One region of the Dickeya sp. CFBP 2040 genome, then DNA from elsewhere that is predicted to be linked to it. Evidence: predicted binding sites of a transcription regulator. Region 1 holds the regulator's gene; each other region holds the start of a gene.
The links. The regulator LexA, encoded in region 1, represses DNA repair genes until DNA is damaged. The targets are predictions, from matches to a motif close to TNCTGTATGTACATACAGNA.
Positions count from the first base shown of each region.

Region 2: a site for LexA is predicted at 4,240-4,259, ahead of Dpoa2040_RS14225 (metal-dependent hydrolase). Genes of this name have one in related genera too.
Region 3: a site for LexA is predicted at 9,081-9,100, ahead of uvrA (excinuclease ABC subunit UvrA). Genes of this name have one in related genera too.

Region 1 covers NZ_JAAVXH010000006.1:105,896-116,910, forward strand. The annotation lists gene Dpoa2040_RS00730 (LysR family transcriptional regulator) at 1-219, opposite strand, end outside; gene Dpoa2040_RS00735 (pirin family protein) at 329-1,036, shown strand; gene zur (zinc uptake transcriptional repressor Zur) at 1,212-1,721, shown strand; gene lexA (transcriptional repressor LexA) at 1,947-2,558, opposite strand; gene Dpoa2040_RS00750 (diacylglycerol kinase) at 2,668-3,033, opposite strand; gene plsB (glycerol-3-phosphate 1-O-acyltransferase PlsB) at 3,162-5,645, shown strand; gene ubiA (4-hydroxybenzoate octaprenyltransferase) at 5,680-6,543, opposite strand; gene ubiC (chorismate lyase) at 6,565-7,080, opposite strand; gene groL (chaperonin GroEL) at 7,417-9,063, opposite strand; gene Dpoa2040_RS00775 (co-chaperone GroES) at 9,116-9,409, opposite strand; gene Dpoa2040_RS00780 (FxsA family protein) at 9,616-10,119, opposite strand; gene aspA (aspartate ammonia-lyase) at 10,563-11,015, shown strand, end outside.
Region 2 covers NZ_JAAVXH010000092.1:46,686-57,700, reverse strand. The annotation lists gene yddG (aromatic amino acid DMT transporter YddG) at 1-548, opposite strand, end outside; gene nadE (ammonia-dependent NAD(+) synthetase) at 666-1,490, opposite strand; gene osmE (osmotically-inducible lipoprotein OsmE) at 1,713-2,042, shown strand; gene Dpoa2040_RS14230 (L-cystine transporter) at 2,104-3,495, opposite strand; gene Dpoa2040_RS14225 (metal-dependent hydrolase) at 3,648-4,226, opposite strand; gene Dpoa2040_RS14220 (ABC transporter substrate-binding protein) at 4,412-5,704, opposite strand; gene Dpoa2040_RS14215 (ABC transporter ATP-binding protein) at 5,719-6,846, opposite strand; gene Dpoa2040_RS14210 (carbohydrate ABC transporter permease) at 6,860-7,762, opposite strand; gene Dpoa2040_RS14205 (carbohydrate ABC transporter permease) at 7,755-8,645, opposite strand; gene pelW (pectate disaccharide-lyase PelW) at 8,688-10,319, opposite strand; gene kduD (2-dehydro-3-deoxy-D-gluconate 5-dehydrogenase KduD) at 10,580-11,015, opposite strand, start outside.
Region 3 covers NZ_JAAVXH010000087.1:156,047-167,061, reverse strand. The annotation lists gene Dpoa2040_RS12460 (hypothetical protein) at 1-1,667, shown strand, start outside; gene Dpoa2040_RS12455 (glycoside hydrolase family 105 protein) at 1,669-2,772, shown strand; gene Dpoa2040_RS12450 (ABC transporter ATP-binding protein) at 2,820-3,920, shown strand; gene Dpoa2040_RS12445 (carbohydrate ABC transporter permease) at 4,020-5,021, shown strand; gene Dpoa2040_RS12440 (carbohydrate ABC transporter permease) at 5,034-6,086, shown strand; gene Dpoa2040_RS12435 (LacI family DNA-binding transcriptional regulator) at 6,087-7,127, shown strand; gene Dpoa2040_RS12430 (hypothetical protein) at 7,480-7,743, shown strand; gene Dpoa2040_RS12425 (single-stranded DNA-binding protein) at 8,388-8,942, opposite strand; gene uvrA (excinuclease ABC subunit UvrA) at 9,187-11,015, shown strand, end outside.

The sequences.
Region 1 (11,015 bases):
CCTTTCCAGCAGCATCCGCCCGACGTTGGTGAATTTAGTGCGATGGCCAGAGCGATCAAACAGCACCACATCCAGCTCATCTTCCAATTTCTGCATGGTATAGCTCAGGGCTGAAGGCACACGCCCCAGTTCATCGGCAGCGGCGGCAAAACTTCCACGGCGATCAATGGCGTCCATAACCCTTAATGCTTCTAGTGTTAATGCCCGTTCTTTTGCCATTCTCTCACTCATTCAGGATTTTTGAATATACTAACCAGATTAACTGGCTAACAATCCATCGTCCAGACAATTACTATCATTTTATTAATAATTATCAGGGTCAAATGCCATGATCATTAGCAGAGCAGCAGAACAATGCGGCCAGGCTGACTATGGCTGGTTGCAGGCACGTTACACCTTTTCTTTTGGTCATTACTTTGATCCTGAATTACTGGGGTTTGCTTCACTACGGGTTCTCAATCAGGAAGTACTGGCGCCAGGTGCCTCTTTTCAGCCGCGAACCTACCCGCGCGTCGATATTCTGAACATTTTATTGCAGGGCGAAGCGGAATACCGCGACAGCAACGGTAACCATACGCGCGCCAAAGCAGGCGAAGCGCTGCTGCTCGCCACCCAGCCTACTGTCAGCTACAGCGAACATAATGTTGGCAACGACACGCCACTAACCCGGTTGCAGCTATGGCTGGATGCCTGTCCAACGCGGGAGAACCAGTGTCTGCAACGACTCACGCTAGAAGCACAGCGTCCTTATCAATTACTGGCATCACCGGATGAATCAGCTAATGCCCTCCATCTGCGCCAACAGGTCTGGATACATCATCTGAATCTGGCGGCAGGTGAGCAACATAGCCTGACACTGAATGGTAACCGCGCCTATCTGCAATCGATCCACGGTATCCTCAGCATCAATGGCAATATTAGCGCCGCACCCAACGTGTTGCACTGCGGCGACGGCGCGTTTGTCCAGCAGGAAAACCGCCTCACTTTCCGGGCAGAAACCGCCACACGCGCATTACTGATCGATCTGGTGGCTTAGTTGCACCTGCAATAATGTTAAACGCAACTAAAAAACGCCTTCCCTGAACCATTGCTGGCACCATGTCTTATTGGCTGAGGGAGTTCAGAACAACCTTGAAGCCGCCGTCTCGGCGTTTTTGTCCAGTCATGGTAAGATGCCGCCATAATTTCACACTCGCTTCAGGGTTACTGCAATGGACTCAACCAATCCGGACAAACTTGTTGCCCAGGCTGAACAGCTTTGCCAGCAACGCAACGTGCGTCTGACTCCTCAGCGTCAAGAGGTATTGCGATTGATGGCCCAGCAACCTGGTGCTATCAGCGCGTATGATCTGCTGGATCTGCTCCGTGTTTCCGAACCCCAGGCTAAACCGCCTACTGTTTATCGCGCACTGGATTTTCTTCTGGAACAAGGCTTTATCCACAAAGTAGAGTCCACCAATAGTTATGTGCTGTGCCATCATTTCGAAGAGCATAGTCATACGTCGGCGCTATTTATTTGTGATCGTTGTGGGCAAGTGACAGAACGCCAGACAGAAGGTATTGAGGAAACCCTGCACCAGTTGGCGAAGCAGGCGGGCTTTGCCCTACGCCACAGTGTGGTGGAAGCTCACGGCTTGTGTGGCGAATGCCTGAAAGTGGAGTCTTGCGAGCATCGGGACAGCTGTAATCATGATCACAGCATCATGGTGAAAAAACGTTAAATGTGAAAAACGTTAAATGATGGAAAATGCCTGCCGAGTGTGGAGCATTACTTCACACCATTCTTCCGGAATACATTAATCTTCCTAAACACGCTTGTCTGCATCCCACTTCGGTGATCAACCACGTTGTAACGCAACCGGCAAATACAGGCGTTCATCCAGACAAGCTACCTCAATGGGCGGTTGTCATCACCACCCACGATAAGGCGAGCTGAAACAAGGGCATCAGCTCCAGTCACTGTTGCGGATCACACCGACCGCCAAACCTTCAATGGAGAAACTCTGTTCACGCAAATCGACAACGATTGGCGCGAAATCCTTATTTTCTGCCAGCAGTTGCACAATATTACCTTGTTTTTTCAGCCGTTTGACCGTCACGTCATCTTCAATACGCGCCACCACGACCTGACCGTTACGTACATCCTGCGTTTTATGCACCGCCAGTAAATCGCCGTCCAGAATACCGATGTCTTTCATCGACATACCACTTACCCGCAGCAAAAAATCAGCGCTGGGCTTAAACATCGCCGGGTCTACCTGATAGTGACATTCAATATGCTGCTGTGCCAGCAACGGCTCACCTGCGGCAACACGGCCAATTAACGGCAGTCCCTGATCTTCTTCTTCCATCAGCAGACGAATACCGCGCGAAGCACCGGTGACGATTTCAATGACGCCTTTACGCGCCAGCGCCTTGAGGTGCTCTTCAGCTGCATTTGGCGAGCGAAAGCCAAGTTGACTGGCAATTTCGGCCCTGGTGGGCGGCATACCGGTTTGTGAAATATGATCGCGAATCAGATCATAAACCTGCTGTTGTCTGGTAGTTAGCGCTTTCATTCCGCCCCCTGTTTGTTTATACAGTCTCGCTGTGAGTATATACAGGGAAAGTGCCGATGGGAACCGCGATATCACGATTGCACGGATTTTTCTGTGATTATGCAAATCGTCACGCAAAACGGTTCCACAGTATCGCTCCCCATACCACCGCGGCCAACAAACAGGCAACGAATACTGCCGCCGAACCAATATCTTTAGCCCGACCAGATAACTCGTGGTAATCCATCCCAACCCGGTCCACTACGGCTTCAATAGCGCTATTGACCAGTTCAAACAGCACGATCAGCACGACAGAACCGATTAATAGCAACCGCTCAACCATGGAAACCGGTAGCCAGCAGGCAATCATTACCGCGACAAGCGTAAGCAATACTTCCTGGCGAAACGCCGCTTCATGCCGCCATGCCTGTTTCAACCCTTGCAGCGAATAACCCGTCGCTTTGATAATTCGGGTCATTCCGGTTGCTTTGTTCATGCGTACTCCGCCTTTAATTTGTGATTGGTCATGATTTTAACGCGCCCCCCTGGTTTCATCACCACAGATATCCTGTTTGGTTTCTGGTATCCTTGGCCCGAATTGCTAACAAGAGGCTTCTGGTTGTTATGTCAGGTTGGCGTATAATTTACTATAAACTACTGAATTTCCCGCTAAAATTACTGGTAAGAAGTAAGGTTATTCCACAGGACCCCGTTAATGAGCAACGACTGGATCCGACGCGGCCAATTTTCTATGTCCTGCCCTACAACTCCAAGGCAGATTTGCTGACTCTGCGCACCAAATGTCTGGAGCTAAGTCTGCCGGACCCATTGCAACCGCTACAGATCGATGGGAAAACCCTGCCGAGCCACGTGTTCGTCAACGATGGCCCACGCCTGTTTCGTTACTACGTACCCAAACAGCAGTCGATAAAATTGTTCCACGACTATCTGGATCTGCACCGTAACAATCCGGAACTCGACATACAGATGGTGCCGGTTTCGGTCATGTTCGGTCGTTCACCAGGCCGTGAGGGACAAAGTCAGGACACCCCACACCTGCGCCTGTTGAACGGCATCGAGAAATTCTTCGCCGTTTTATGGCTGGGGCGCGACAGTTTTGTGCGCTTCTCCGTCCCCGTATCGCTGCGTTATATGGCAACTGAGCACGGCACCGACAAGACTATCGCCCATAAGCTGGCGCGCGTAGCCCGTATGCACTTCTCACGTCTGCGGCTGGCAACTGTTGGTCCGCGTTTGCCGGTCCGTCAGGAATTGTTCAATAAGTTGTTGTCCTCCCATGCTATCGCCAAGGCGATTGATGATGAAGCACGGGTCAAGAAGATTTCCCATGACAAGGCCCAGCAAAATGCCATTACCCTGCTGGAAGAAATTGCCGCCGACTTCTCTTATGAAGCCGTCAGACTCTCTGACCGGGTGCTGAGCTGGACCTGGAACCGTCTGTATCAGGGCATCAACGTGCACAATGCCGAGCGGGTGCGCCAACTGGCGCAGGATGGGCATGAAATCGTCTATGTTCCCTGTCACCGCAGCCACATGGATTATCTGCTGCTCTCCTACGTGCTCTACCATCAAGGGCTGGTGCCACCGCATATCGCTGCCGGCATTAACCTTAACTTCTGGCCAGCAGGCCCGGTTTTCCGTCGTCTGGGCGCATTTTTCATCCGACGCACCTTCAAAGGAAACAAGCTCTACTCCACGCTGTTCCGCGAGTATCTGGGCGAGTTGTTTACCCGCGGCTATTCGGTGGAATACTTTGTCGAAGGTGGCCGCTCCCGCACGGGTCGTTTACTGGAACCCAAAACCGGCACGCTGTCGATGACCATCCAGGCAATGTTGCGCGGCGGTCCCCGACCTATCACATTGGTGCCGATTTACATCGGTTATGAGCATGTGATGGAAGTGGGAACCTACGCTAAAGAGTTGCGCGGTGCCACGAAAGAGAAAGAGGGCTTCCTGCAGATGATGCGGGGGCTGCGTAAATTACGCAATCTTGGTCAGGGGTACGTTAATGTCGGTGAACCGCTGTCGCTAACCACCTACCTCAACAACCATGTACCGCAATGGCGTGACGCTATCGACCCTATCGACCCGCAGCGCCCAGCCTGGCTGACACCTACCGTACAGGATATCGCCGACGACATCATGGTGCGTATCAATAACGCAGCAGCGGCCAACGCCATGAACCTGTGCTGTACCGCGTTGCTGGCCTCACGTCAGCGAGCGCTAACACGCGAGCAGATGGAAGAACAACTGGAGTGCTATCTGCAACTACTACGTAACGTTCCTTACAGCAACGATATCACGGTACCGAACAAAACCGCTGCCGAGCTGTTGGATCATGCACTAAGCATGGACAAGTTCGAGGTAGAGAAAGACAACGTCGGCGATATTATCGTCCTGCCGCGCGAGCAGGCAGTACTGATGACGTACTACCGCAATAACATCCATCATATGCTGGTGCTGCCGTCGCTGGTTGCCAGTATTGTGATGTATTGCCGTCGCATCACCACGGCGGAACTGTTACGTCAAATCACACTGATTTACCCACTGCTGCAGGCTGAATTGTTCCTGCATTACGAAAAAGCTGAACTGGCTGACGTGCTGGACAAATTAGTTGCGGAACTGGCGCGTCAGCAACTCATTTTGAGCAAGGATGACGTGCTGGAGTTACACCCCGCACGTATCCGTACGCTGCAATTGCTGGCTGCGGGTGTCCGCGAAACACTACAGCGTTATGCTATTACTCTGGCATTGCTGAACGCCAACCCCACGATAAGCCGGGGAGCGCTGGAGAAAGAAAGCCGCAGCATGGCTCAACGCCTCTCAGTGTTGCATGGCATCAACGCGCCAGAATTTTTCGATAAAGCGGTGTTCTCTACGCTGGTCAACACGTTGCGTAACGAAGGGTATGTCGGTGACAGTGGTGAAGCGGTGTTGGAGCACGTCCAGGCGATGTATAACATTCTGGGCGAACTACTTACCCCGGAAGTGAAGCTGACGATTGAAAGCGCCAGTCTGGCACAAGAGAGCAGCGACAGCGGCAACGAACCCGTCGTTAGTCTGGTAGAAAAGGAAGACGCTGAGTAACAGTAAGCCCTGCGGAGACGCCGCAGGGCTGTTATTACAGACCAAACAGAATGCCGAAAAACAGCACCATGCCAACATAATTGTTATTGAGGAACGCCCGAAAACACTCTTCGCGCTCACGCCGGGCAATCAGTTTCTGCTGATAAGCGAACAACACCGCTGCCACCAGCACTGACCAGTAGAAAATCTGTCCCAACCCCATCATCCGACCCAGCGCCAGCATCGCCACCAGCGTCATCAGTTGTAGCAGGCCAATAATCAAGGTGTCATAACGACCAAACAAGATAGCAGTAGATTTTATCCCGACCTTGAGGTCGTCATCGCGGTCAACCATCGCGTATTCGGTGTCATAGGCCACAGTCCAGCAGATATAGGCAAAAAACATGAGCCAGCAGGTAGCAGGTAACGACTCGCTCACAGCGGCGTAAGCCATCGGGATAGACCAGCCAAACGCCGCACCCAGCACCAGTTGCGGCAGATGACTGACTCGCTTCATAAACGGGTATACCCAGGCCAATGCCAGTGCAGCAACCGATAGCCAGATAGTCAACGGGTTCATGGTCAGCACCAGGCCAAACGCCAGCAACACCAGTATGACAAACAGTACCTTGGCAGATTGTTCGCTCACTAATCCGGCAGGCAACGGGCGTGCCGCAGTACGTTTAACATGCCCGTCAAAATGGCGGTCGGCGTAATCATTAATCACACACCCTGCCGCACGCATCAGGAACACCCCGGCGACAAACACCAACAGCGTCCAAGGAGCCGGCGTTCCACGCCCTGCCAACCACAGCGCCCACAGTGTCGGCCATAACAGCAGTAGGGTGCCAATCGGCTTATTGATACGCATCAAACGGAAATACGCGCCCCAGCGTCCTGACGTTAACAATCGTTCCAACGCCTGATTCTCCTTCTGCACTCAGCCCTGATGGGCGTCGGGGAAATAAACGGGGGCATCCGGCAAAAATAGCTCGGTGATCAGCAACGGATTGCCCGACAAAAGCACACGTGAACGCCGCACCCACAATGATCCGCATCGACCAGTTTGAATGACATCGCGCGGCGGTGGCCCTTGTAAATACAAATAACGCCCCAGAGGCGTATTACCGACCTGCGTCAGGTCAATATCAGCCTCTTCCAGCGTCTGCTCCGGTATTACCGTGCGACCAAATAACCAGGGATTGCCGTCACCTAACAGCGTTACCTCACGTAGCCAATAGCGCTCACTCAGCGGCAACAACTCCGGCTCACCAGCCATATCCAGCGACGACACAAACTGCTCTTTGCCGACCTGCACGGTCAATCGCATACAATACCGTTCCAGACGGCGCGTCATCGAATCGCGGTAAACCAACCAATCCGCCACGGACGCAGGTAAATCTTCGGGCGCGCACCACTCAACCGAGTGCAGGCTAGCCAACGCCTCATCAGACATTTATCCCATTCCACCTGGTGTTTAATAAATAAAATACGCTGCTAATTGTAGCGCAGATGCTTATTCTAGCGAAGAATTGCACGCTGATAACCGGCTTCGAACCGTACGTTAACGATTTGCATGAATTTCAAACAACATACCCGCTCATCTCACATTTTGTTGCAAACCAGTGGGGCGTCACGCACATGATGTACGTTCGCACAGAACGTGCATTACCATTACAAGGAACATCCAGGTTGGCTTACGGCCATTAAAAAAAACTACCCGGCGTTGGCCGGGTAGTTTTTTCGTGTGACAGGCACCACAGCGAGAATATCGCTGCAGTTACGTGGCAGATTACATCATACCGCCCATACCACCCATTCCGCCCATACCGCCGGCAGCACCTAAATCAGGCGCGTCGCCTTTCGGCAGTTCGGTGACCATACATTCGGTGGTAATCATCAGGCCAGCCACAGAAGCCGCGTACTGCAGAGCAGAACGGGTTACCTTGGTCGGGTCCAGAATACCCATGTCGATCATGTTGCCATACTGCTCAGTCGCAGCGTTGTAACCGTAGTTACCTTCACCGGCTTTCACGTTGTTAGCAACCACAGACGGCTCTTCACCCGCGTTAGATACGATCTGACGCAACGGTGCTTCCATAGAGCGCAGTGCAACACGGATACCTACGTTCTGATCTTCGTTGTCGCCAGTCAGTTTGCTGATAGACGCCGCTACGCGCACCAGCGCCACGCCACCACCGGCAACCACGCCTTCTTCAACGGCAGCACGGGTCGCGTGCAGCGCATCTTCAACGCGGGCTTTCTTCTCTTTCATTTCGACTTCAGTGGCTGCGCCAACTTTGATAACCGCAACACCACCAGCCAGTTTAGCTACGCGCTCTTGCAGTTTTTCACGATCATAGTCGGAAGTCGCCTCTTCAATCTGCTGACGAATCTGAGTCACACGGCCCTGAATTGCCGCTTCGTCGCCCACGCCATCAATGATAGTGGTGGTGTCTTTGTTGATAACCACACGTTTGGCCTGACCCAGATCTTCCAGAGTGGCTTTTTCCAGCTCCAGACCGATTTCTTCAGAAATCACAGTACCAGAAGTCAGAGTAGCGATGTCCTGCAGCATAGCTTTACGACGATCACCGAAGCCCGGAGCTTTGACAGCAGCGACTTTCACGATACCGCGCATGGTGTTAACCACCAGCGTTGCCAGCGCTTCGCCTTCTACGTCTTCAGCGATGATCAGCAGCGGTTTGCCAGCTTTGGCAACAGCTTCCAGCACCGGCAGCATTTCGCGGATGTTGGAGATTTTCTTGTCAGCCAGCAGGATGAACGGACTTTCCAGTTCAACAGAACCGGTTTCCGGTTTGTTGATGAAGTACGGAGACAGGTAGCCGCGATCAAACTGCATACCTTCAACCACGTCCAGCTCGTCTTGCAGACCGGAGCCTTCTTCCACGGTGATCACGCCTTCTTTACCTACTTTTTCCATGGCTTCAGCGATAAGCTTGCCCACGGTTTCGTCGGAGTTGGCGGAGATGGTACCTACCTGAGCGATAGCTTTGGTATCAGCGCAAGGAACGGACAGTTTTTTCAGTTCTTCTACAGCAGCGATAACCGCTTTATCGATACCGCGTTTCAGATCCATCGGGTTCATGCCCGCAGCAACGGCTTTCAGACCTTCGTTAACAATAGCCTGAGCCAGTACTGTCGCCGTGGTGGTGCCGTCGCCTGCTGCATCATTGGCTTTAGAGGCAACTTCTTTCACCATCTGAGCGCCCATGTTCTCGAACTTGTCTTCCAGTTCAATTTCACGCGCAACGGACACGCCGTCTTTGGTGATGGTCGGGGAGCCGAAGGATTTATCCAGCACTACGTTACGGCCTTTCGGGCCCAGTGTAACTTTTACTGCATCAGCCAGCACATTAACGCCACGCAACATTTTTACCCGAGCGTCATTACCGAATTTTACGTCTTTAGCTGCCATTGGTAGTTTCCCTTGAATTCGTTTCGTTCAGTTCACAGATGATTACGTAAGATTAGGCTTCAACAATCGCCAGAATGTCGCTTTCAGACATGATCAACACCTCTTCGTTGTCGATCTTCTCCGTCTTCACGCCATAGCCATCATTGAAAATGACGATATCGCCTACTTTCACGTCCAGCGGTTTCACTTCACCGTTTTCCAGGATGCGACCATGGCCAACAGCCAGGACTTCACCACGGGTGGATTTACCCGCTGCAGAACCGGTCAGAACGATGCCGCCAGCAGATTTTGACTCAACTTCTTTGCGCTTGACGATTACGCGGTCATGCAATGGACGAATTTTCATTGATAGCTCTCCTTTGAGAAAGTCCATATCAGCTTAGGTTAAACACCGGGTGTACCCTCACATCCGGCCTTGTGGTGAACTAAATGGGGACGTTTCACAGCGCTTCAAGGGAGGAAAAAAATTTTTTTTGCGTTAAGCGAAATTTTTCTGTGAAACCTTGTCTGCAGGCTCGCTGAACGCCGATTCACTCACGTCAAAAAACGAACTTAGCGATGCGAAGAATCATTCGGTGGGTTGCCGTCGCGGTGGTCATTAACGGGTTTATCCAGTTGATCCTGGTTATCCTTGCGTTGAAATTCGCCTTCAAACACATTGCCTTGTCCACCATGGTTACCCGGCCCTGAGCGGCCACGCCAGATTTGCAAATGCGGCATCAGCTTGAGCGTCAAATGCTTTTGTACCGGCGGCAACAACAGCAGTAATCCGAGGAAATCGGTGAAAAAACCCGGCACGACCAGCAGGAAACCAGCCAGTATCAACGAAACGCTTTTGACCAGTTCCGCAGCCGGGCTTTCCCCTGCCTGCAAGCGTTGTTGCATCAGCATGATGTTCTTCATTCCCTGGTTACGCACCATGGAGATCCCAACGCAGGATGTCATCACTACCAGTAGCAGAGTGACCGCAACACCCAACACGTCGGCCACCCGAATGAAAATGGAGACTTCGATGTAAACAAACAAAAAAATCAACAAAAGTGGTAACCAGCGCACCAAAAACTCCTGAGGTTAATTTTAACCCATTGATATAAAAAATTACTCAACACCGCGAGGCGGCATTACTTACCCCGCGCTATTATCACGATCAGGTATGAAGATACGACCAGTTGGTCTGGCATAGTACTTTATACTTGAACACGCCATTACCCATTACTGGCGAGCGCTACTCAGGAAATGGTAGTGCAAGGGCTTTTTTTCAACCATGGCGACGAGGTATCTGTTTATTTCTGCGCGACGGTCATGACTCTCATCACAGTTCATATGGCAAGAAGGAGATGACTGCCCATCTGTGATCAAGGCAACGGAATTCTGGCAAGGCAACAGAATATCATAGCAATAACAGCAAGCACGATGGTTGAACATTCTGCTGCTGTCTTCCACGGTAAGACGATACATCCTATAAATTCTAATCGACAGAAGTACAAGAGAAGGCTCTCATGTCAGATAACATTCGTATTGAAGAAGATCTGTTAGGTAACAGAGAAGTTCCGGCTGATGCGTACTACGGCGTCCATACCTTGCGTGCTATAGAAAACTTCTATATCAGCAACCAGAAAATCAGCGACATTCCGGAGTTCGTACGCGGCATGGTAATGGTTAAAAAAGCCGCTGCCATGGCCAACCGTGAACTTCAAACCATACCGCGCAAGATTGCCGACACCATCATCAAAGCCTGTGATGAAGTACTGGTCAATGGTAAATGCCTGGACCAATTCCCGGTTGACGTGTTCCAGGGCGGTGCAGGCACATCCGTCAACATGAACACCAACGAAGTGTTGGCTAACATCGGTCTGGAACTGATGGGCCACAAAAAAGGGGAATATCAGTACCTGAACCCCAATGATCACGTCAACAAATGCCAGTCCACCAACGATGCTTACCCCACCGGT
Region 2 (11,015 bases), on a different contig from region 1:
CCGAAACGGCGTGAGATATTGCAGTAAAGTGCCCAGACCAGCGCGGCGATCAGCGCCATGCTATAGGCCAGCGGATTGGCACTGATGTTTTGCCACATCTGTGCAGGCGTCCAGTCGCCATTGCCTTTCAGAATCCATAGAATCCCGGTTATCGATAAGGCAAGGCCTGGCCACAACCACAACCGGCTTTTTTGTTGGTTAATAAAGAGTGAGAACAGAATAGTCAGGCAGGGCCACAGATAATTGATCATCCCCAGCTCCATCGCCTGCATTCGGTTTTGTGCCAGCCCAATCGACAACGAGAAGCAAATTTCGTAGCTGACAAACAAAGCACCGCCGAGCAGCAGGTAAATCCTGGCATGGGAACGAAAGGTGGGACGATGTCCGACCAGCAGCAGGCAGAGCGCGCTGGTGGTATAAATCATAGCAGCGCCGCCTAACGCGCCCAGTGCTTCAGTCAGGCTGCGAATCAGACCAACCGAGGTACTCCAGAGTATGATCGCCAGCAGTCCGGCCAGTGTGGCGCGATAAGGGGTTATGAGTATCATCAATGATTATTGGCTATGGCGTTATGGGAAAACAGACAGATGCCGGATGGCATCTGTCTGAAGGGATTAAAGCTATAACAGGGATTAAAGCTGCAACACGGTTATCAACGCAAAAGATTACCGCCAGAAATCGTCAAAGACGGTAATAGGCGGTCGGCGTTTGTGCTCGGTTTTACGATACCAGCTTTCGATAATGGCGGCATCGATGGGATCAAGCTGTTTGCCTTCCAGATAATCGTCGATTTTTTCGTAGGTGATACCCAGCGCGACCTCATCCGGCAGAGAGGGGCGATCATCCTCCAGGTCTGCTGTTGGTGCCTTGGTGTAAAGGTGAGATGGGCAACCCAGCAGGCTGAGCAAGGCTTTTCCCTGTCGTTTGTTGAGGCGGAAAATCGGATTGATGTCAGTACCGCCATCACCGTATTTGGTGAAAAAGCCGGTGACGGCTTCTGCTGCGTGATCGGTACCTACAACCAGACCGGCGTTCATGCCTGCGATACTGTACTGGGCTTTCATGCGCTCGCGTGCTTTTTCATTGCCCTTAACGAAGTCAGACAATTCAATGCCGATGGCGCGCAGCGTCGCTTCACTGGCATCCACCGCCGGTTTGATGTTAACAGTTAGCACCTGATCCGGCTGGATAAATTGGATGGCGTCCTGACAGTCTTGTTCATCAGCCTGTACGCCATACGGCAAACGCACTGCGATGAACCGGTACTCGGCTTTGCCTGTTTCCTGGCGCAATTCGGTGATCGCTGTCTGGCATAGTTTGCCCGTCAGCGTTGAATCCTGCCCGCCACTGAGTCCCAGAACCAGGCTTTTGACGAATGGGTGTGCTTTCAGATAATTCTTTAAAAAATCAACACTCACCCGAACTTCCTGCGCCGGATCGATGGTGCTTTTCACCCCTAGCGCCTGAATGATTTCTCTTTGTAATGACATCTCCACCCCCTGAACTTATTGATGTGCCAGAACAATTGTTCACATCGCCAGAGAGTAACGTTAATTCCGATGGAACAAAAGAACAATAAGAAGCCGGTGGTTTTACATCACACCGGGGGGCTTTTTCGTCAACGAGTAGTCTGTTGAATGACAACCATTGATTTGAAAAAACCGTTGCGGCTGTCTAGTCTTAGCAACACCGATAGCGAATGAGGTAATAGCATGAAGAAAAAACGTTTATTCATGTGTATCGCTGCAAGTGCACTGCTGCTTTCCGGGTGTATGGTTTATGATCGTGCAGAGAATTTCTTCACTAAACCTGTAGTGAAGGATGTGAAAAAAGGCATGAGCCAGCAGGAAGTGAATCGGATTGCCGGACCCGCATCGACGCAAGCCACAATGCTTCATGCACGGGGAACCTGTAATACCTATGTGTTAGGCACTCATGACGGTAAGATTCAGTACTACTTCGTCAGCTTTGATGAAACAGGTCATGTGTTGAACAAGGGATTCCAGAGTTGTCAGGAATACGACACCAATCCAAAATTCTGACTGAAAATAGAAATGCCGGAGTGGGAAACTGCTCCGGCATTTTTTATGACTGATAAGGGAACTAACGATGCGTTAACGCCGCATCATCATCCCGGTTGAACACTGCTTTATCGGTCTGTTTTAACCACTGGCTGGTAAGGGTGCCGGCTGTCATCGAGCCGCTGACATTGAGTGCAGTGCGGCCCATATCAATGAGCGGTTCAATTGAAATCAGCAACGCGACCAGCGTCACCGGCAAACCCATGGCCGGCAGGACAATCAACGCGGCGAAGGTGGCACCACCACCAACACCCGCCACACCGGCTGAGCTGAGGGTCACAATACCTGCCAGAGTGGCAATCCACATCGGGTCCCACGGATTGATGCCTACCGTTGGCGCAACCATGACCGCCAGCATCGCGGGGTACAATCCGGCGCAGCCGTTCTGGCCGATGGTAGTGCCAAAGGAGGCGGCAAAGCTGGCGATGGATTCCGGCACGCCGATACGGCGTGTCTGGGCTTCGATATTCAGCGGAATGGTAGCGGCGCTGGAGCGGCTGGTGAAGGCAAAACTCAGCACTGGCCAGACCTTGCGATAGAAACGGGCCGGGTTTACGCCAGCCAGCGCCAGCAACAGGGCATGAACGCCAAACATTAATGCCAAACCAAGGTAGGACGCCACGACAAAGCTGCCGAGTTTGAGGATGTCCTGCAGGTTGGAACTGGCGACCATTTTGGTCATCAGCGCCATAACGCCATAAGGCGTGAGACGCATGACCAGACGAACCAGCTTCATCACCCAGGATTGCAGCGTATCAATAGCCGTTAATACACGCTCGCCTTTTACCGCATCGTCCTTCAGCAACTGAAGGGCGGCAATGCCGAGAAACGCGGCGAAAATCACTACGCTGATGATCGAGGTTGGGTTAGCACCGGTCAGGTCGGCAAACGGATTTTTAGGGATAAACGACAGCAGCAGCTGTGGTACGTTCAGGTCTGCAACTTTGCCGACATAACTACTTTGAATTGCAGATAACCGGGCGGTTTCCTGTGCACCCTGTATCAACCCTGATGCGGTAAGCCCAAACAGATTGGTCACAAAGATACCGATTAAGGCGGCGATAAGCGTAGTAAACAGCAAGGTGCCAAGCGCAAGCAGACTGATTTTCCCCAGTGATGAGGCGTTATGCAGTCGGGCGACTGAGTTGAGAATGGATACAAATACCAGCGGCATTACAATCATCTGTAGCAGTTGCACATAGCCATTGCCGACGATGTTGAACCAGGAGATAGATTGTTTGACGACAGGATTGTCATCGCCATAAATCAGATGTAATACCAGACCGAACAGAACGCCGGTAAGCAGACCCAGCAGCACTTTTCTGGACAGGCTCCAGCTTTTATTACCGCCATACCCTAGTGTGAAAAGCAGTACAGCAAACACAACTACATTTATTATCAGGGGAATATTCATCCCACGACTCCTTTTTTAATGACCATGGCCGCCACGGTTAATAAAGAAACGTGACCAGCGTAGTCGTAGCATAACAGGTCTGCTATATCGCAGTTATATAGAGATGAAGCACATTGTTAGAGCGAAATGGAATAACTCCGGCAGGTGTTGAGTCAACGAGTCAGTAGCTGGTGCAACTGCTGGTTGATCTGCTGTAGCCACCGTGCTGGTTCGCCATAATGCCAGGATTCGAGCGGTTGTTGCGGTTGCCAGAGCATAAACAGAATCAACCCCAGGCATAGCAGTCGCTCCAGTTGGTTCCCTTTGTCGCTATTAAGGATGGGCAGACGAAAACGCCAGCGACAAGGCCATAACAGCGGCACACCTGCGGTGGTCAGCATATCGGCAACAATGTGGCTCAAATAGCCGACGATCATGGCGTGATAGACATCGCCCGGTAATGGCCAACCTGCCGGTAGTCGGGTGCGGATGATATAGATACCGATAAATATCGCCAGCAAACTGTGCGTGAAACCGCGATGACCGCACAGCCTGGCAATCGGTACGGAAATCCATTTCAGGCGCTGGCCCAGGATAGACTTCGGGTGGTCGATGTCGGGTAACAGGGCAGTCAGCATAGCGGCGGGGATGATGTGCCACCAGTCGCCTGTTGCCAGAGCGGGCGATAATTCTGCTTTTTTGGCGAAGATTGCGCTGGCTACGGCAAACAGGAGGTGTCCTTCCGCGGTCATGAAACATCTCAAAAACTGTCATTTTATACAGTATAAAAGATTGTCGTGAATGACGAAAGGTGTGACGCTGTAACCAGTTATTTTTTATCCGATTGATTCAAAAAATTTTTCTTTACTGACTGCGACATGTTTTTAATAAAAAAGCCCCAACGAAGGCGTCGGGGCTTAAAAGAAATAATCCGTAATTATTCTTTCATGGCGCGTTTCAGAATACGCTCAGCCTGGCGTTGGAAATATTTGGCCGTTTCTTCCACCGATTTTTGACCGTAATCGATATACTGAATAGCATCGCCAAACAGGGCGACAATCTGCGGGTCGTCAAAATAAGGCGAGGTTTTGGTGTCATGCGGCAAAGACAAGGCCAGATTCAGGCCCGCTACCGATGGATCGCTATCCTTGATGATGCCGTCGGCGCGTAACTGTGCAACAGCGGCTTTACTCAATGGTACACCACGCTCCAGACCCAGCGCCTGAATGCCTTCCTTGCTGTTCAACAGGTAGTTGATCAGCATGGCGGCTTCTTTCGGGTGCTTGCTGGATTTGCCGATGGACAACATCTGAGCCGGTTTGAAGAACAACCCCGCTTCTTTGGCGCCTGGCAACATCGGGTAAGCACCCAGTTCCAGTTTGGCAGGTGGTTGCAGGTTGTCTGAATATTTGGTGATAGTGGAGTTCCACATGTAGGTGCCGCCCCAGTCACCGGTAATCCACGGTTTCATTTCATACATGTTGCTCTTGCCGAATGACGCATAGTATTTCGCCGACGGCATAACGTGGGCATCAACCAGCTTTTTGTACATCTCGAAGAATTCTATCCATTGTGCATCGGTATAGGAGAACTTCTTGTTTTTTTCATCCACCGCCGGGATGCCATATTTCTGCACCATGTAAGAGTTCAACAATGCCAGTGAGTCCTGATGTTCCAGTACCAGCGGGTAGAATTGATCGCCCAATTTTTCCTTGAACACTTTGCCGGCGTTCAGCAACTCATCCCAGTTTTTCGGTGCGGATAAGCCGGATTTCTTCCAGGTTTCGGTGTTGTAATAAAATACACGGGCTGTCACGGAGATCGGAATTCCGTTCAGTTTGCCGTCTACCGTGGTGGCTTGCAGTTCTTTCGCATCAAACTGCGACAGATCCAACACGTCTTTCACCTTGTTCAGATCGTAGAAGCCATCACCGGTGCGGGAGAAAATCGGTAACCAGTTCCAGTTGGTTTGCATGACGTCTGGCTCGGTGTTGCCAGCGATCTGGGTAGTCAGGCGCGACAGATGACCATCCCAACCGGTGTATTCTGCTTTTACTTTGATGTCCGGATATTTTTTCTGGAATTCATCAATCGCTTTCAACGTCACCTGGTGGCGGCCATTGCCACCCCACCATGACATGCGTAGATCAACCTGATCAGCGGCGAAAGACTGGTGTGCTATCAGAGCCAGAGAAGAGGCAATCAATGTTCGTAGGATGACTTTTTTCATCGGTTATACTCCTGTTAAAGAGAGATATTTTGTTCTGTTTTTGCATCGAAAATATGGCATTTATCCATATCAAATCTGAAATACACCTGACGATTCAGACCATTGCTAATAATCATCCTCGCTTCGTCTGACGGCATACGGCTGGTCAGTTCAAAACCATCGACCTTGATGTACATAAAGAATTCGTGGCCCATGTTCTCAGCACGCACCAGCTCACCCTGGAAATGACCGCCGTCGAAAGGCGTTTCCGATACCGTGACATATTCCGGACGAACACCGAAGCAGATGTCTTTACCCACGTAGTCGCGTACTTTGTCTTGCCGCGATTGGCTAAGGCTCATGGTATAGTGGCCTACCTGCAACGAGATCTGGCCGTTATCTTCCAGCAATTTGCCCGATTTGATGTTCATTTCCGGCGCACCGATAAAACCGGCGACAAACATATTCTTCGGGAAGTGGTACAGGTTATCCGGCGTATCCACCTGCATGATGTGACCCAGTTTCATGACGCAGATACGGTCGCCCATGGTCATGGCTTCAGTCTGATCGTGCGTCACGTAGACGCTGGTAGCGGGGTGGCCGCTCTTTTTCAATTGCTTATGCAGATCCGAAATACGGATACGCATTGAGGCGCGCAGCTTGGCGTCCAGGTTGGAAAGCGGTTCGTCGAACAGGAAGACATCCGGCTTTTTCACGATGGCGCGACCGACCGCCACACGCTGTGCCTGACCGCCGGACAACTGGCGTGGCAGGCGGTCCATCAACTCTTCCAGTTCCAGAATCTTAGCGGCTTCATTAACCTGTTCGTCGATCTTGTCTTTCGGCATCTTGCTGAGCTTCAGGCCGAAGGCCAGGTTTTCTCGAACCGTCATGTGCGGGTAGAGGGCATAATTCTGGAACACCATGGCAATACCGCGATCTTTCGGCGCCAGATTATTGACTATTTTGTCACCGATGCGAACTTCACCGCCGCTGATGGTTTCCAGCCCAGCCAACATGCGCAAGGTTGTGGATTTCGCACAGCCTGATGGTCCTACAATCACCATGAATTCGCCGTCTTTGATCGTCAGGTTGATACCGTGAACGGCTTTGAAACCGTTGGAGTAGACTTTTTCCAGTTTGTTGAAAATGACTTCAGCCATGATAAATCCTCAATTAACCTTTAATTCCGCTGCTGGTAACGCCCTGAACGAAGTAGCGCTGAGCCATGAAGAAAATGATGATGGACGGCAGAATGGAAATACTCGCCATTGCCAGAATTTCGTTCCATGGTGCGCCTTCTGTCACGTCGATAGACATTTTCAAAGCCAGCGCAATGGGGTATTTGTCCACGCTGTAAACGTAAATCAGTGGGCCGATAAAATCGTTCATTGACCACATAAACTGGAACAGGGCGACCGAAATAATGGCCGGTTTCAGAATCGGCACCACTACGTACCACAGCACCTGCCAGGAGTTGCAACCATCTATCTGCGCGGCTTCTTCCATATCACGCGGTACGCCGCGCAGGAACTGAATCAACATGAACACGAAGAACCCTTGAGTGGCGAACGCAACCGGTACATACAGCGGCAGGTAGCTGTTCAGCATTCCCATTTCACGGAACATGATGTACTGCGGAATCAGTAGCACGGTGCTTGGCAGCAACATGGTGGCTATCAGGGTGGCGAACCAGAAGTTCTTCCACGGAATCTCAAACCGGGCGAAACCGTAAGCCACGATAGTGGAGGAAATCACCGTCAGCACGACCTTCGGGATCACATATTTGAAGGTATTGACCATGTAGTGACCGAAGTTGTATTCGGTGCCGGTTTTCCAGCCGTTGATAAAACCATCCCAGGTGATGTGTGTTGGCCACAGACTCAGCGTGGTGAAGATCTCATGGTTCGGTTTGAACGATGCCGAGAACATCCACGCCAGCGGGTAGAGCATCAGGATGCCGACAGCCAACAAAATGGTGTAACGGATGCCTGCGCTGATTTTTTCACGGCGCAGCGTACGGCGAACTTCTGCCGCTGCGATATCCTGCGCAGACAGTGGAGAATGAATATCAGCCATTTTTTCCTCCTTTATCGGCGGAGTAGAACACCCAGTATTTAGACGATTTGAAGGAGATAGCGGCGAATACGGCTACCACCAGGAACAGCACCCACGCCAGCGCTGCGCCGTACCCCATATCAAAATATTTGAAGGCCGTATCATAGATATAGAGCGAGAACAGATAGGTGTAGTGGGTGGGGCCACCGCCGGTAATGACGTAGGGGGCGGTGAACTCCTGAAACGCCTGTGTCGTTTGCATAATGAAGTTGAAGAAGATAACCGGTGTAATCAGCGGCACGGTCACTTTCAGGAACATCTGCCATTTCGAGGCACCGTCGATCATCGCCGCTTCATACTGGGATTGCGGCACGTTTTGCAGTGCAGCCAGAAAGATCACCATGGCGGAACCAAACTGCCAGACACGCAGCAGGGTTACCGACATCAGCGCCAGTGCCGGCTCGCCGAGCCAGTTAACCGGATCGACGCCAAAAACGCCGATAAAGCTGTTCAACAGACCATCGATGGCGAACAGGGCGCGCCACAACACGGCGATAGCGACGCTGCTGCCGAGAATAGACGGTACGTAATAGGCGGTGCGGAAAAAGCCAATTCCGCGTAACTTGAAATTCAGCACGAATGCGATAAGCAGTGCGAAAATGAGTTTCAGCGGGATAGTTAAGAAGACATAAGCAAAGGTGACGCCCATGGATTTCCAGAAAAGATCGTCCTCCATAAGCATCCGGTGATAATTTTCCAGGCCGGTGAATGTGGGCGGACTCATTAAATCATACTCAGTAAAACTGAGTACAAACGATGAAATAAAGGGAAAGGCGGTGAAAACTATCAACCCTATTATATAGGGCGAGATATAAGCTAACCCCAGCATTCTGTTTTCGTTCATAATGCCTACCTGCGTTAGTAATGATGAATCTGTAAAAGAAAATCAGTGTATTAATTGTTGTGGGTAAATAAATTCTGTGTCGTAAATAACCCGGCTTTCTCCATTAATACGATAGTCACCATGGATATATCCCCCTTGCGTCAGGATGGCGGGGATTTCCGTCCACGTATTTCTGCAGGCGGCGATGAGTGTCAGTAAAATGGCAGGAAAGGGATCGTCAAGTCGTACATAACGATGATGTTCAGAGCGAACGAATAAACCGTGATGGAAATGGCGTTTAAATAAAATTTCCGCCATTTGCCAGGCATATTCTGCCCATTGCGCTGATTGTGTCGCCTGCGCCAGTTCGGTAATTGCCAGCAGCAGAAAAGGAGAGGTGGATTGATGAATGCCTTGTCTTTCCAGGCGTGACAACATGGTGACGATCAGCATGTACAGGTCGTCATCGTCGCTCAGTCGCCAGGCGCGCGCCAGCGGCAGCAAGTAATCGCCTTCCAATGGGAACGGTTTAAGAACGGTACCCGCTTTACCGTAATAACCATCGCGTTTGAAGCGGTAACCGGTCATGTCCTGGCCGTTATTCCACATTGGACGCAGGCTGTTGCTGTCAACATCGTACGCATATTGGTAGTAATTTTTCAGACCAGCGATGACCGATGTCAGGATTTCATCGTCTGGTTGGTGGTGCAGAATATCGAGCATCGCCAGCGGGTTATCGATCAACAGCGGACGCATGTCGCGGAACAGCACGTTAGCCTCACGGGCAATGGCGCCGAATTCCGGACCGAACTGCCGCTGCGCGCGATCACCGAACCAGGATTGGGTTTGGTTATCGTCAGCCGGCACCGGCTGGCGCTGCAATGGCGAACTGAACTGGTAAGCTGGCATACCGGTTTCCGGGTTACGTGCCAGTACATATTGTCGATAAAGATGCTTACCCCAGGCTGCTGCGTGCATATCACCGCTATGGCGAGCATAAGCAAAAGCGGCGTAAATCAGGTCGGTACCTGCATTAACGAAGGTTAGCCCTTTGGTTAACGGCAGTTCTGGCCATGTAGCGGGGTTTACCACATCGTGGCGAGAATGCAGAAATACGTTTGGGTCGCGTTGTTTGGCATAATCGCCGTGACGCCCCAGATCGAGACAGTCCCAGTTTTCTACATGTGCATTCCAGAATCCCTGAATAAAATGACGGATTTTTTCCGGATTAACCTGATAAAGAAAATCGTAATAAGGCAGATGGTGTTTTAATTCATGTACCAATGATTTAGATTCCGGCCCTTCGCTGTCCAGCGTATCGAGATTAATAAACCGGTGACCGCCCCAATAAAAAAGCCCGCTATTTTCATCGACAAAGCGACTCAGAAAATAGTCGCTCTGAGAAAATGCAGACTGGCGATATTTTTCCATTTCTGTGACGGTACTCATGGAAACCAATAGCTTCAGCCAATTTTGCTGACTGGCAAAATTGGAAATGGGAGCGTTATGACCATCAGGAAATTGCCAGACAACGGGCGACCGTGTTTTTATCTCAAATCCATCAGCCAATAGCGGTGTTGGATGGATGGCGCTATGGCCGTATTGCTGAATCTTTTCAATATGGCTGCTAATCGCTACTAGCCACTGGTCGATTTGCCATTTTCTGCTGGTGTTTAAATCAGTAAAAATACTCATGGACTACCTTCTTGTAGAACCTGAGGACACAGTTCTTTATAAATAGAAACATTGTTTTGATTGATTATATTGCTCGGATTATATCTTCGTCATGTGCTCAATAGTGAAAGTGTGATCAAAGTCGGAACGTTGTTTTGAAATTTTTTTATGAAGAATTTGGAAACTATTGCTGGTGGCGAAACTTTTTAACTTTTTGATTTACAAAAAAAGGCACAACTTGGTGTTGTGCCTTTGACCATGAAAGAATTTTTTTGGGAAAATTAACGAGCCAGCCAGCCACCGTCAACGGCGATGGTATAACCATTGATATAATCAGATGCACTGGAGGCCAGGAAGACTGCCGGGCCTTGCAGATCTTGCGGCAGACCCCAACGGCCAGCCGGGATACGATCCAGAATTTCTTTGCTACGGTCTTGATCGGCACGCAACTGCTGGGTGTTATTGGTTGCCATGTAGCCGGGTGCAATAGCGTTGACGTTGATGTTGTGTTGCGCCCATTCATTGGCCATCAGACGGGTAATACCCATGACCGCGCTTTTGGAAGCAGTGTAGGAAGGCACGCGGATACCACCCTGGAAGGACAACATCGAAGCGATATTGATAATTTTACCGCCATGACCTTGCTTGATGAACTGACGGGCAACGGTCTGTGACATGAAGAATACGCTCTTGATGTTCAGGTTCATCACATCGTCC
Region 3 (11,015 bases), on a different contig from region 1:
TCACGCTGCCGGACGGACTGGCGGGGTATTACGATCTGGTCTGCCGTGCGGTGTGCGGCGGTATCACCCTGATGCGCAGCATCAGCTTTGGCCGCCTGCCGAAACAAACCATGCCTGCGCTACCGACGCTGGCGGCCAGACGCGACTACCTGCTGCGCCACACCGCTTTGCATGGTTTTGAACGCATTGGCCGGGTGCTGGCAATTTTCGCTACCGGTGAAGGGACGGCGAACATCCTGCCTGTCCTCAATCAGGCGCTGCACAAAATCAGCCGCCGGGAAGATTGCGCCGACTTTCAACTGGTGCCGCTGATCTGGCTGTGGCAACGCTATCAGGGCCAGCGGCTGGCGGCTCATGACTGGCGGCGCGTGCGCAGCGCGATCCTGGGTTTCCGTTACTGGATCGATGAGCCGGGCAACGACACCATGTGGTTTTGGAGCGAAAACCACTGCCTGTGTTTTCATGTGGCGCAGTATCTGGCCGGACAAAACTTTCCCGATGAAGTCTTCGTATGTAGTGGCCGTCAGGGCCGCGAGCAGCAGGCTATCGCCCGTCAGCGGCTGGACAGATGGTTCGATGCCATTCTGGAACACGGGCTGGTGGAGTGGAACTCCGCGGCGTATTACCCCATCGATCTGATTGGGCTGGTGGCGTTAGCCGAACTGGCCAGCGATGAAAGCCTGCGTGAACGCGCTCGCACGGTGATCGACCGTATTTTCCTGATGACCGCCTGGGTGCACCAAAATGGTGTGGCAGTCGGCACCATGGGGCGTGCTTACGATAAAGAACTGCGCTCCGGCATGTTGACTGAATTATCCGGGCTGTGCGCGCTAATGTGGGGCGAAGGCTGGCTGATTCCGCATTGTGCCGCGTTGCCGTTGCTGTGCCTGAGCCAGTATCAGCCGCCTGACGAATCCTGCGCCATTGCCCACTGGCCGTCACCGCAAGGCGGGCAGGCGCGCTGGGTGCAGGGGCTGAATCGCAGCGCCCGCGTCATTGCCTGGAAACAGCAGGACGTGGCGTTTTCTTCCGTATTTGACCATCACCCCGGTCAGCCGGGGCATCAACAGCATGTGCTGGATATTCGTCTGGGTCGTCATTACGCCGCGCGATTGTGGGTTAACCATCCCGGCGAGGATCGCCCGGATGGCGTGCACCGCCCGTCTTACTGGGCGGGGAATGGCCGCCTGCCGCATGTGATGCAGCATCGCAATCGTGCCTGGATGATCTTCGACTTGCAGCAGGATCTGCGCCGCTGGACACACCTCTACCTGCCGCGTGCCGCGTTGGACGAGGTCGTACTGGAACCGAACTGGTGCTTTGTGCGCGGCGGCAACGGCTACGCCGCGCTGCACAACCCGGCTGGACTGCAAACCCATACGCCGGACGGCGGGCAGCCGGATAGCGAAGTGCGTGCGCCGGGCGAGTGCAACGTCTGGTACATCGCGGTGGATAGCGGACAGGGCGCCACAGATTTCCCGGCGTTTATCGCACGTTTCCGCCATCGTCAGGCACAACTGTCTGACGACGGCGCAGCACAGTTTGACGACCCGGATTACGGCCTGATGAGCTGGCATCCGGCGAGCGGGTTCGCAGTCAATCATCATACTTTCGTCTTTCCCGACACGGTGTCGGTAATGCCTGAGCGTACCGAGGAGGATCGGTAACATGACAACACCATCAATAAACGGAGCTGCTGGCAGCCAGCAGATTGATGCGCTGCTGGATAAGGTGGCGTTGGCGTTTTGTCGCCTGAAGGCCATTAACAGCGTGACCGACGGCGCACCTACCCGCGAGACGCTGACCATCCAGTTCGAAGAGTGGGACTGGGAGGTAGGCGTCGGGTTGTACGGCTTCTGGAAGCTGGCGCGGCAACGGCAGGACCACGCCATGCTGGCGGCGCTGGAGCAGTGGTACGAACAAAAATTACAGGCCGGGCTACCGCCGCGGCAAATTAACTCCACCGCACCGATGTTGGTGTTGGCGCTGTTGTGTCGTGATAACCCGCGTCCGCACTGGCTGGCGGCGGTGGCAGAGTGGGCAGACTGGCTGCTGCATTCACTGCCGAAAACTGAAGACGGCGGCTTCCAGCACACGGTGAAAGAGCGCCCCAACACCGGGCAACTGTGGGACGACACGTTGTTCATGGCCGGGCTGTTTCTGGTGGTCAGCGCCGGGGTACTTAAACGCCGGGATTTGCTGGAGGAAGCGGAATACCAGTTGCTGACCCACGCCCGCTATCTGGCGGATGCCGCCACCGGGTTGTGGTATCACGGCTGGACTTTCCTGGGCCGCCACCATTACGCCGGGGCGTTCTGGGGGCGCGGCAATGCCTGGGTCACACTGGTGCTGCCGGAAATATGCTGTCTGACGGACTCGCCGCTCTCAGCGCCGGTGCGCCGTACGCTGGAGGCTATTCTCACCCAGCAGACCCGTGCGCTGGCACGCTGTCAGCATGAGTCCGGGTTGTGGCACACCTTGCTTAACGACCCGGATTCACCGCTGGAAACCTCCGCCAGCGCCGGCTTCATCGCCGGGATTCTTACTGCTCGTCAGCTCGGCATGTTGGCGGATTTTCCACAACAGGTGCTGGACAAAGGGCTGGCGGCGGTGGTGGCGCAAATCGATGAACAGGGTGTGGTGCAAGGCGTGTCGGACGGCACCGCAATGGGTCATGACCTGCAATTTTATCACGATATCCCCAATGTCGCCGTGCCGTACGGGCAGGCGCTGGTCATGCTGATGCTGCTGGCGCAGCGACATTCTGTTTGAAAAACAGAAATGGGTTTGAAAACAGAAACAGGTTTGAGGAAACGGTGATGGCGAGTCTGGAACTAAAAAACGTCCATAAAAGCTATGGGTCGGTACAGATTATCAAAGGCGTGGATCTGACCATCCGCGACGGGGAGTTTATGGTATTCGTCGGGCCTTCCGGCTGTGGCAAATCCACGTTGTTGCGGATGATCGCCGGTCTGGAACCCATCACCGACGGTGAGCTGTGGATCGGTGATCGCAAGGTGAACGATCTCAGCCCGGCGGAACGCAAAATCGCCATGGTATTCCAGTCTTACGCGCTGTATCCGCATCTGTCGGTACGCAAAAATCTGGCATTCGGGCTGGAAAACCTGCATTTCCCCAAACACGAAATTGAGTGCCGCATTACGGAAGCGGCCCGAATGCTGGGGCTGGAGCCATATCTGGAACGCAAGCCGCGTGCGCTGTCCGGTGGGCAGCAGCAGCGTGTCGCCATCGGTCGTGCCATTGTGCGCGACCCGGACCTGTTCCTGTTTGACGAGCCTTTATCCAACCTCGACGCCAAACTACGGGTGCAAACCCGCGGCGAACTGACCCGGCTGCACCAGAAGCTGCGCACGACCATGATTTACGTCACCCACGATCAGGTCGAAGCCATGACCATGGCGCAGCGCATTGTGGTGCTCAACGGCGGGCGTATCGAACAGGTGGGGACACCGCTGGAGCTGTTCAACCGACCCAAAAACAAGTTTGTGGCCGGGTTTATCGGCTCGCCGCGCATGAATATATTCCGAGTCACCATCAGCAGCGCGTCGGATGACGGAGTGGAGGTGCGCTGCCCCTCCGGTCATCTGTTACGCCTGCCGTTTCGCGGCGAAGAGGGGAAAACGGTGGAACTGGGTATCCGGCCATCACACTGCCAACTGGTGCAGGAGCATAGCGACGGCGTGTCGCTGTGCATCGACCGTTGCGAAATGATGGGGCACGAAACCTTTATCTATGGTCGCTGCGCCGGTATTGAAGACGAACTGATTGTGCACCTGCCGGGGCACCATGAATTCCGCACCGGCGAGCTGGTGTTTGTGCGTTTCCCGCACGCCTATTGCCACCTGTTTGACGCCGACACCGGTCAGGTGCTGCCGCGTCTGGCGGAACCGGATGCCTGAAGGCGTAAGACCGTAGTGAATGCAAAACAGTTATAAGCGGGAAACAGCCATGAGCAGGAGACAGCCATGAGTGAAAACAATCATGATTGGGGGACGACCATGAACCGAAAATCGCTGATTCAGCCCGGTGCGTCGCTGGTGGATACGCTGGTGACGCCGGTGGAAAAATCGGTCAATCTGCTGCAAAAATTCGGCGGTCGCCGGGTGATGCCGTGGTTTTTCATTGCACCGAACATGCTGTTGTTCGCCGTGTTCGTATTTATTCCGATCCTGCTGGCGGTGTGCTACGCCTTTACCGGCGGCACCAACATTCTGTTGTGGGACCGGCCCTACGTCGGGTTGCAGAACTTCGCTACCCTGCTGCGTTGCGAGCAGTACACCGTGCCCGCCAGCTGCGAGCAGGACCTGTTCTGGACGGGAATTTACAACACCGTCTCATTCACCTTTTTTAATGTGACCTGCACGCTCGGCGTGGCGCTGGTCACCGCGCTGATCCTTAATCGCAAGATCATCGCCCGCGGTTTTTTCCGCGCCATCTTCTTTTACCCGGTGTTGTTGTCGCCGGTGGTGGTGGGGCTGGTGTGGCAGTGGTTCCTTAATCGTAATGGGCTGCTGAATCTGGTGCTGTCGTCGCTGGGCGGCCAGCCAGTGACGTTTTTGCTGGAGCCGTCGCTGGCGCGTTTTTGGGTGGTGTTCGTCTCGGTGTGGTTTCACGTCGGTTTTTATACTCTGATTCTGCTGGCCGGGTTGCAGGCGATTCCGCGTGATATCTATGAAGCCGCCGCGGTGGACGGCACCTCGCGCTGGCGCGGTTTCTATCGCCTGACGCTGCCGCTGCTGGCACCCAACATTCTGGTGGTGGTGATCCTGTTGACCATCAACAGCGTGCAGATCTTCGATGAAGCCTGGGTGCTGACCAACGGCGGTGGGCCGGGTACCGCCAACAACTTTATTGTGCAGTACATTTATCAGACGGCGTTTTCGTCCAATGCCTCGCTGTACGGGCTGGCGTCGGCGGCGTCGGTGCTGATGGGGCTGGTGCTGATGATCCTGACGGCGTTGCAGTTTCTGCTCACCCGCCGTCTGGAAGGCAAAAAATAACCGGGAGTCGGCATGATGAAGATAATCGCGTTTCTTACCCGTACCCGTTATCCGGGGCGGATTCACGTCACCGACATTCTGAGCTGGGTGTGGCTGGTGGTGGGCACGCTGCTGGTGTTGATCCCGGTGATGTGGGCGGCGATGTCGTCGCTGAAAACGCCGTCGGAGATCAACCGTTTTCCGCCCAGTTTTTTGCCGGAGGCCGCCAGCACCGTCACGCTGCCCGACTACCCGAAACCGCTGGAGCTGTGGCAGGCGAAGCAGGACGACGGCAGCAGCAAAACACTGGCGATGGTGCGCCGCATCGGCCTGCTGGCGCAGATGGTGGACCCGAAAGCGCCGCAGGAGATAGTGCGGGTGCCGGTGCAGAACCTGACGCCGCAGAAAACCCTGCATCTGGAAACCGACAACTACGCCACGCCGATGTCGAAATTTCACTTCGCCACCTACCTGAAAAACACCGTATTCGTAACGGTGATGGCGACGCTACTGACGCTGCTGCTCAGTTCGATGGCGGCATTCGCCCTGGCGAAATACGAATTTCGCGGGCGCGGCACGGTACTGACGTTATTCTTGTCCACCATGATGATCCCGCTGTCGGTGGTAATGGTGCCGACCTTTCTGGTGGTGATTGGCCTGCGTATGGGCGATAACCTGTGGGGGGTGATCATCCCGACTATCGCCACGCCCACCGGGGTGTTTTTGCTGCGCCAGTACATGCTGACCATTCCGGATGAGTTGATCGAAGCGGCACGCATCGACGCCGCCAGCGAATTTCGCATCTACTGGAAAATCATCCTGCCGCTCACTGCGCCGGCGCTGGCAGTGCTGGCGATCTTCTCGGTTATCTGGCGCTGGAACGACTTCCTGTGGCCGCTGATTGTGCTGTCCAGCCAGGATAACTTTACGCTGCAAATCGGCCTGAATGCGTTTCAGGGGCAGTTCTCGGTACAGTGGCACTATATTCTGGCGATGACCATGCTGTCGCTGCTGCCGGTGACGGCGGTATTCGTGTTCCTGCAAAAATACATCACCACCGGTATTGCCAACACAGGAATGAAATAAATGAAGACGCTCAAAGATATTGCTGAGCGTGCGGGCGTGTCGATCAGTACGGTATCGCGGGTGCTGAACGGCACCGCGCCCATCAGCGCCAAAGTGCGCCAGCAGATTATGGCGATTGCTGCCGAGCAGGGGTATCCGCTGCACAAGGCGAGTAAAACGGCGCAGAACCCGGAGCCGCTGCGCCACATCATGCTGGCGACGCCGCGTAATCTGATGCTGGAAAGCGACCTTAATCTGGTGTCGCTGACGTTGATCAACCGGCTAAAAACCCTGTGCCAGCAGCGCAACATCCAGCTCAGCCCGTTTGTCGGCGAGCCGGACAGCATCAACGAACAGCAACTGTTACAGGCGCTGCGGGGCGATAAGGCCAACGGTATCCTGATAGTCAATGACGATCATTCCGCCTTGCTGAATGCGGTGGCGGAAAGCGGCGTGCCGGCGGTGCTGATTAACGGCGAAGACCCGACCATGCGGCTTAACGCCGTGATGCCTGCCAACCACTATGCAGCCGCCGCCGCAGTACGTTATCTGATAGCGCAGGGGCACCGCCGCATCCTGCATCTGACTTGGCCTTCGCGTCAGACTATCCGTGAACGCGAGCGCGGCTACCGGGATGCGCTGGCTGAAGCCGGGATCGCACCCGATGAGCGGCTGATTCTGTCGCTGCCGGATTTTCAGCCGCTGACCGCCCGCGACGCGCTGCTCGACTGGCTGGCGCGTCACCCGGACCGGCTCGGCGTCACCGCCATTTTCTGCGCTGCCGATAATCAGGCCATTGGTGTAATCGACGCGCTCAGTCAGCACGGCTTGCGGGTGCCGGATGATTTCTCGGTGATGGGCATGGACGACATTCTGCCGCTCGACATGTTGCCGCTGTCGCTTACCACCGTGCATCTGCCGTTCGAAGAGATGGCGTGCGCCGCGCTGCACCTGCTGACCCAACAACTGCTGCCTGCACAGGCGCTTGGCGTCGCCCAGCGCATCGAGCTGGCCGGGCATGTGGTGATCAGGGAGTCGGTGCGGGGGGCACTACATGTTTAAGCGCTAAATAAAAGACAGTATTGCTGATGGTGCGTGTGCCGAAAAGCGTATTGGGACGTTCAACGGAATAATACGTAAATTAGCCATGATGAATGGCATAGTAACGTGATGAAAAAAGAGAACTCATATTTTTTTAAGTGCTGAACTCATTAAGTGGCCGGCGACACCCCATTTTTTAACTTCTATGCCCAAAAAATGGAATATTATTTGGCGAAGCTACTTGGATGATTTTATTTGCAGAAGTACAGCAAATGATTAATACTCGATAATTTATGAGAGTATGGCCTGACAATAATTTTGTGATTTATTATTGTGATGGTGCTAACTATATCATTTTATGAGGATGTGTCTGATGGAAACAATAATGGAAGATTTTGTTGTTATATTTAACGCTTTCTGGTATCAGGATTTTCCTGCTCCAAACAGAAAGTATATCTATAGCGTGAATTGGACGAATCATATTGGGTGTGCTGTTAAGAAATATGCTGATTTACTAGGGTGTTATTTATTTTTTGAGTCTGGTAATAGAACAGGTTCAGTAATTCGTGACGCTAACGGTACGATAATGGCCAACGTCGAATGGACGTGGGATGAATTAGGGGAAAAAAGGGAATGATAAAATTGAAAAACTTAAAAAAATTGAATCCGATAGCGATAAAAAACATTTCTCTGCGTTCATTTCCTACTGTAAATCTGGTCGTGTAGATGATGAAGTTAAGGAGATTAATAATATTTGGCAGTCTGCAAAGAATCCCCTTTTGCTGTTTGTTATAACATTCAAGCCGGATGGAGAAAAACGCCATTTCTTAGAGTTGATTTCGTATCATTTCTGCAATGGCGAATACAAAAAAATACGCACACAGCCTGCGCTGCCTTGGGATGTTCCGAATTCAAAATGGTGGCAAGGAACGGAGTAGCGGTTGTTGAAGGGGAATATAATCAGAGCTACCTATGTCTGGTTTTATACCCGTCATACTTCAAGTTACAGGTGCGTTGGCTGCGCTCAGTCACCCGAATCACTTACCTGAGTAAGCTCATCGGGATTCCTTCCCTTGCCGCCTTCCTGAAACTCGAATTATTTAGGGTATAAAATCATTGCCTGCGAGCAACCTGTAGGCGCAGCAATGGTATGCTCGTTTCCATCCTCCATTAGTGAATATCCGCTATTCACCACGAGCATCGTAATATAAAGGGGCTGTCGCTTTCTCTGCGACAGCCCACTAAGAATCAGAACCGTTTTAAAAAATGCCAGGGTGTTTTTTAAAACGGAATGTCGTCGTCAAAATCCATCGGCGGTTCGTTGCCTGGCATCGGCGCGCTTTGCTGCGGACGGGACTGGGACTGACCGCCGCCGCTGAACTGGTTGGCTTGCTGCGGCTGTTGCGGTTGACCCCAACCACCTTGTGGCGCGTTACCACCACCCATATTACCGCCCATGCCGCCACCGGCTGGTGCACCGCCGCCTGCGCGGCCACCCAGCATCTGCATACTACCGGAGATATCGACCACTACTTCGGTGGTGTAGCGATCCTGACCGCTCTGATCCTGCCATTTGCGGGTGCGCAACTGGCCTTCGATATACACCTGAGAGCCTTTGCGCAGGTATTCGCCGGCGATTTCCGCCAGCTTGCCGTACAGTGCAACGCGGTGCCACTCGGTGCGCTCTTTCTGCTCGCCGGTCTGCTTGTCGCGCCAGCTGTCCGACGTGGCCAGAGTCAGGTTAGCGACTGCGCCGCCATTCGGCATGTAACGGACTTCCGGGTCCTGACCCAGATTCCCGATAAGAATCACTTTGTTAACGCCTCTGCTGGCCATGTTGGTGTCTCCTGAACAATCACGTTTTAAAAGTTTAAACGAATAATTCTAGCACGTCAGTGCTATAGATTATACCGGTGCGAGAGCCGCGAGCCAGCTTGCGTCTTTATTTGCCATATTGCTGTTATTGCAGTCAAATACTGGATATCCATTCAGTTTTGTTTATGCCATAATCGGCCTTTTCTATCGCTTTCCTTTCTTTCGTAAAGGATAAAAAACAGCGTCTATTGCGGGAAAAGTATGCATGGATAAGATCGAAATTCGTGGTGCCCGAACCCATAACCTGAAGAATATTAACCTGATTATTCCACGCGATAAGTTGATCGTCGTGACGGGGTTATCCGGTTCCGGCAAATCCTCGCTGGCGTTCGATACGCTGTATGCTGAAGGGCAACGTCGTTATGTGGAGTCGTTGTCGGCCTACGCGCGCCAGTTTCTGTCGCTGATGGAAAAACCGGATGTGGACCACATTGAAGGGTTGTCGCCCGCCATTTCCATTGAGCAAAAATCCACCTCGCACAACCCCCGTTCTACCGTCGGCACCATCACTGAAATCCACGATTACCTTCGTCTGCTGTTTGCCCGTGTCGGTGAGCCGCGCTGCCCGGAACACGATATTCCGCTGGATGCCCAGACCGTCAGCCAGATGGTGGATAATGTCTTATCGCAGCCGGAAGGCAAGCGGCTGATGCTGCTGGCGCCAATGGTTAAAGACCGCAAGGGCGAACACACCAAGACGCTGGAGAACCTGGCGACGCAGGGCTATATCCGCGCGCGTATCGACGGCGAAGTGTGCGACCTGTCGGACCCGCCGAAGCTGGAGTTGCAGAAAAAACACACCATCGAAGTGGTGGTAGACCGCTTTAAAGTGCGTGACGATTTGGCGCAGCGCCTGGCCGAATCGTTCGAAACCGCGCTGGAGTTGTCCGGTGGCACCGCTGTGGTGGCGGATATGGATGAGCCGAACGCGCCGGAACTGCTGTTTTCCGCCAATTTCGCCTGTCCGGTGTGCGGCTACAGTATGCATGAGCTGGAACCCCGGCTGTTTTCATTCAACAACCCGGCGGGGGCCTGCCCGACCTGCGACGGGCTGGGCGTACAGCAGTTTTTCGACCCGGCGCGTGTGGTGCAGAACGGCGAGCTGTCGCTGGCTGGCGGCGCCATTCGTGGTTGGGATCGCCGCAATTTCTACTACTTCCAGATGCTGCGTTCACTGGCGGAGCACTATGAGTTCGATGTGGAAGCACCGTTTGATAGCCTCAGCCCGGCGATTCACAAGGTGATTTTGTACGGTTCCGGCAAGGAAAATATCGAGTTCAAGTATATCAATGATCGCGGCGACACCTCAGTGCGTCGTCATCCGTTCGAAGGGGTGCTCAACAATATGGAGCGCCGCTACAAAGAGACGGAATCGACCGCGGTGCGTGAGGAACTGGCGAAGTTCATCAGTAACCGGCCATGCGCCAGTTGTCACGGCACCCGCCTGCGTGAAGAAGCGCGCCACGTCTATGTGGAGCAGACAACGCTGCCGCAGATTGCCGATATGAGCATCGGCCACGCGATGGCGTTTTTTCATAACATCAAGCTGAGTGGTCAGCGGGCGAAAATCGCCGAAAAAGTGCTGAAAGAAATTGGCGATCGGCTGCGCTTTCTGGTTAACGTCGGCCTGAATTACCTGTCGCTGTCGCGCTCGGCGGAAACCTTGTCCGGCGGTGAGGCGCAGCGCATCCGTCTGGCGAGCCAAATCGGTGCCGGTCTGGTCGGGGTGATGTATGTGCTGGACGAGCCGTCAATCGGTCTGCATCAGCGCGACAACGAACGCCTGCTGGAGACGTTGATTCACCTGCGCAACCTCGGCAACACGGTGATTGTGGTAGAGCATGATGAAGACGCCATCCGTGCCGCTGACCATATCATCGATATCGGTCCCGGCGCAGGTGTTCATGGCGGTCAGGTGATTGCCGAAGGCACGGCCACGCAGATTATGGCGGTGCCGGAATCGCTGACCGGGCAGTTCCTGAGCGGCGCGCGCAAAATCGAGATCCCGGCGCAGCGGGTGCAGGCCGATCCGAC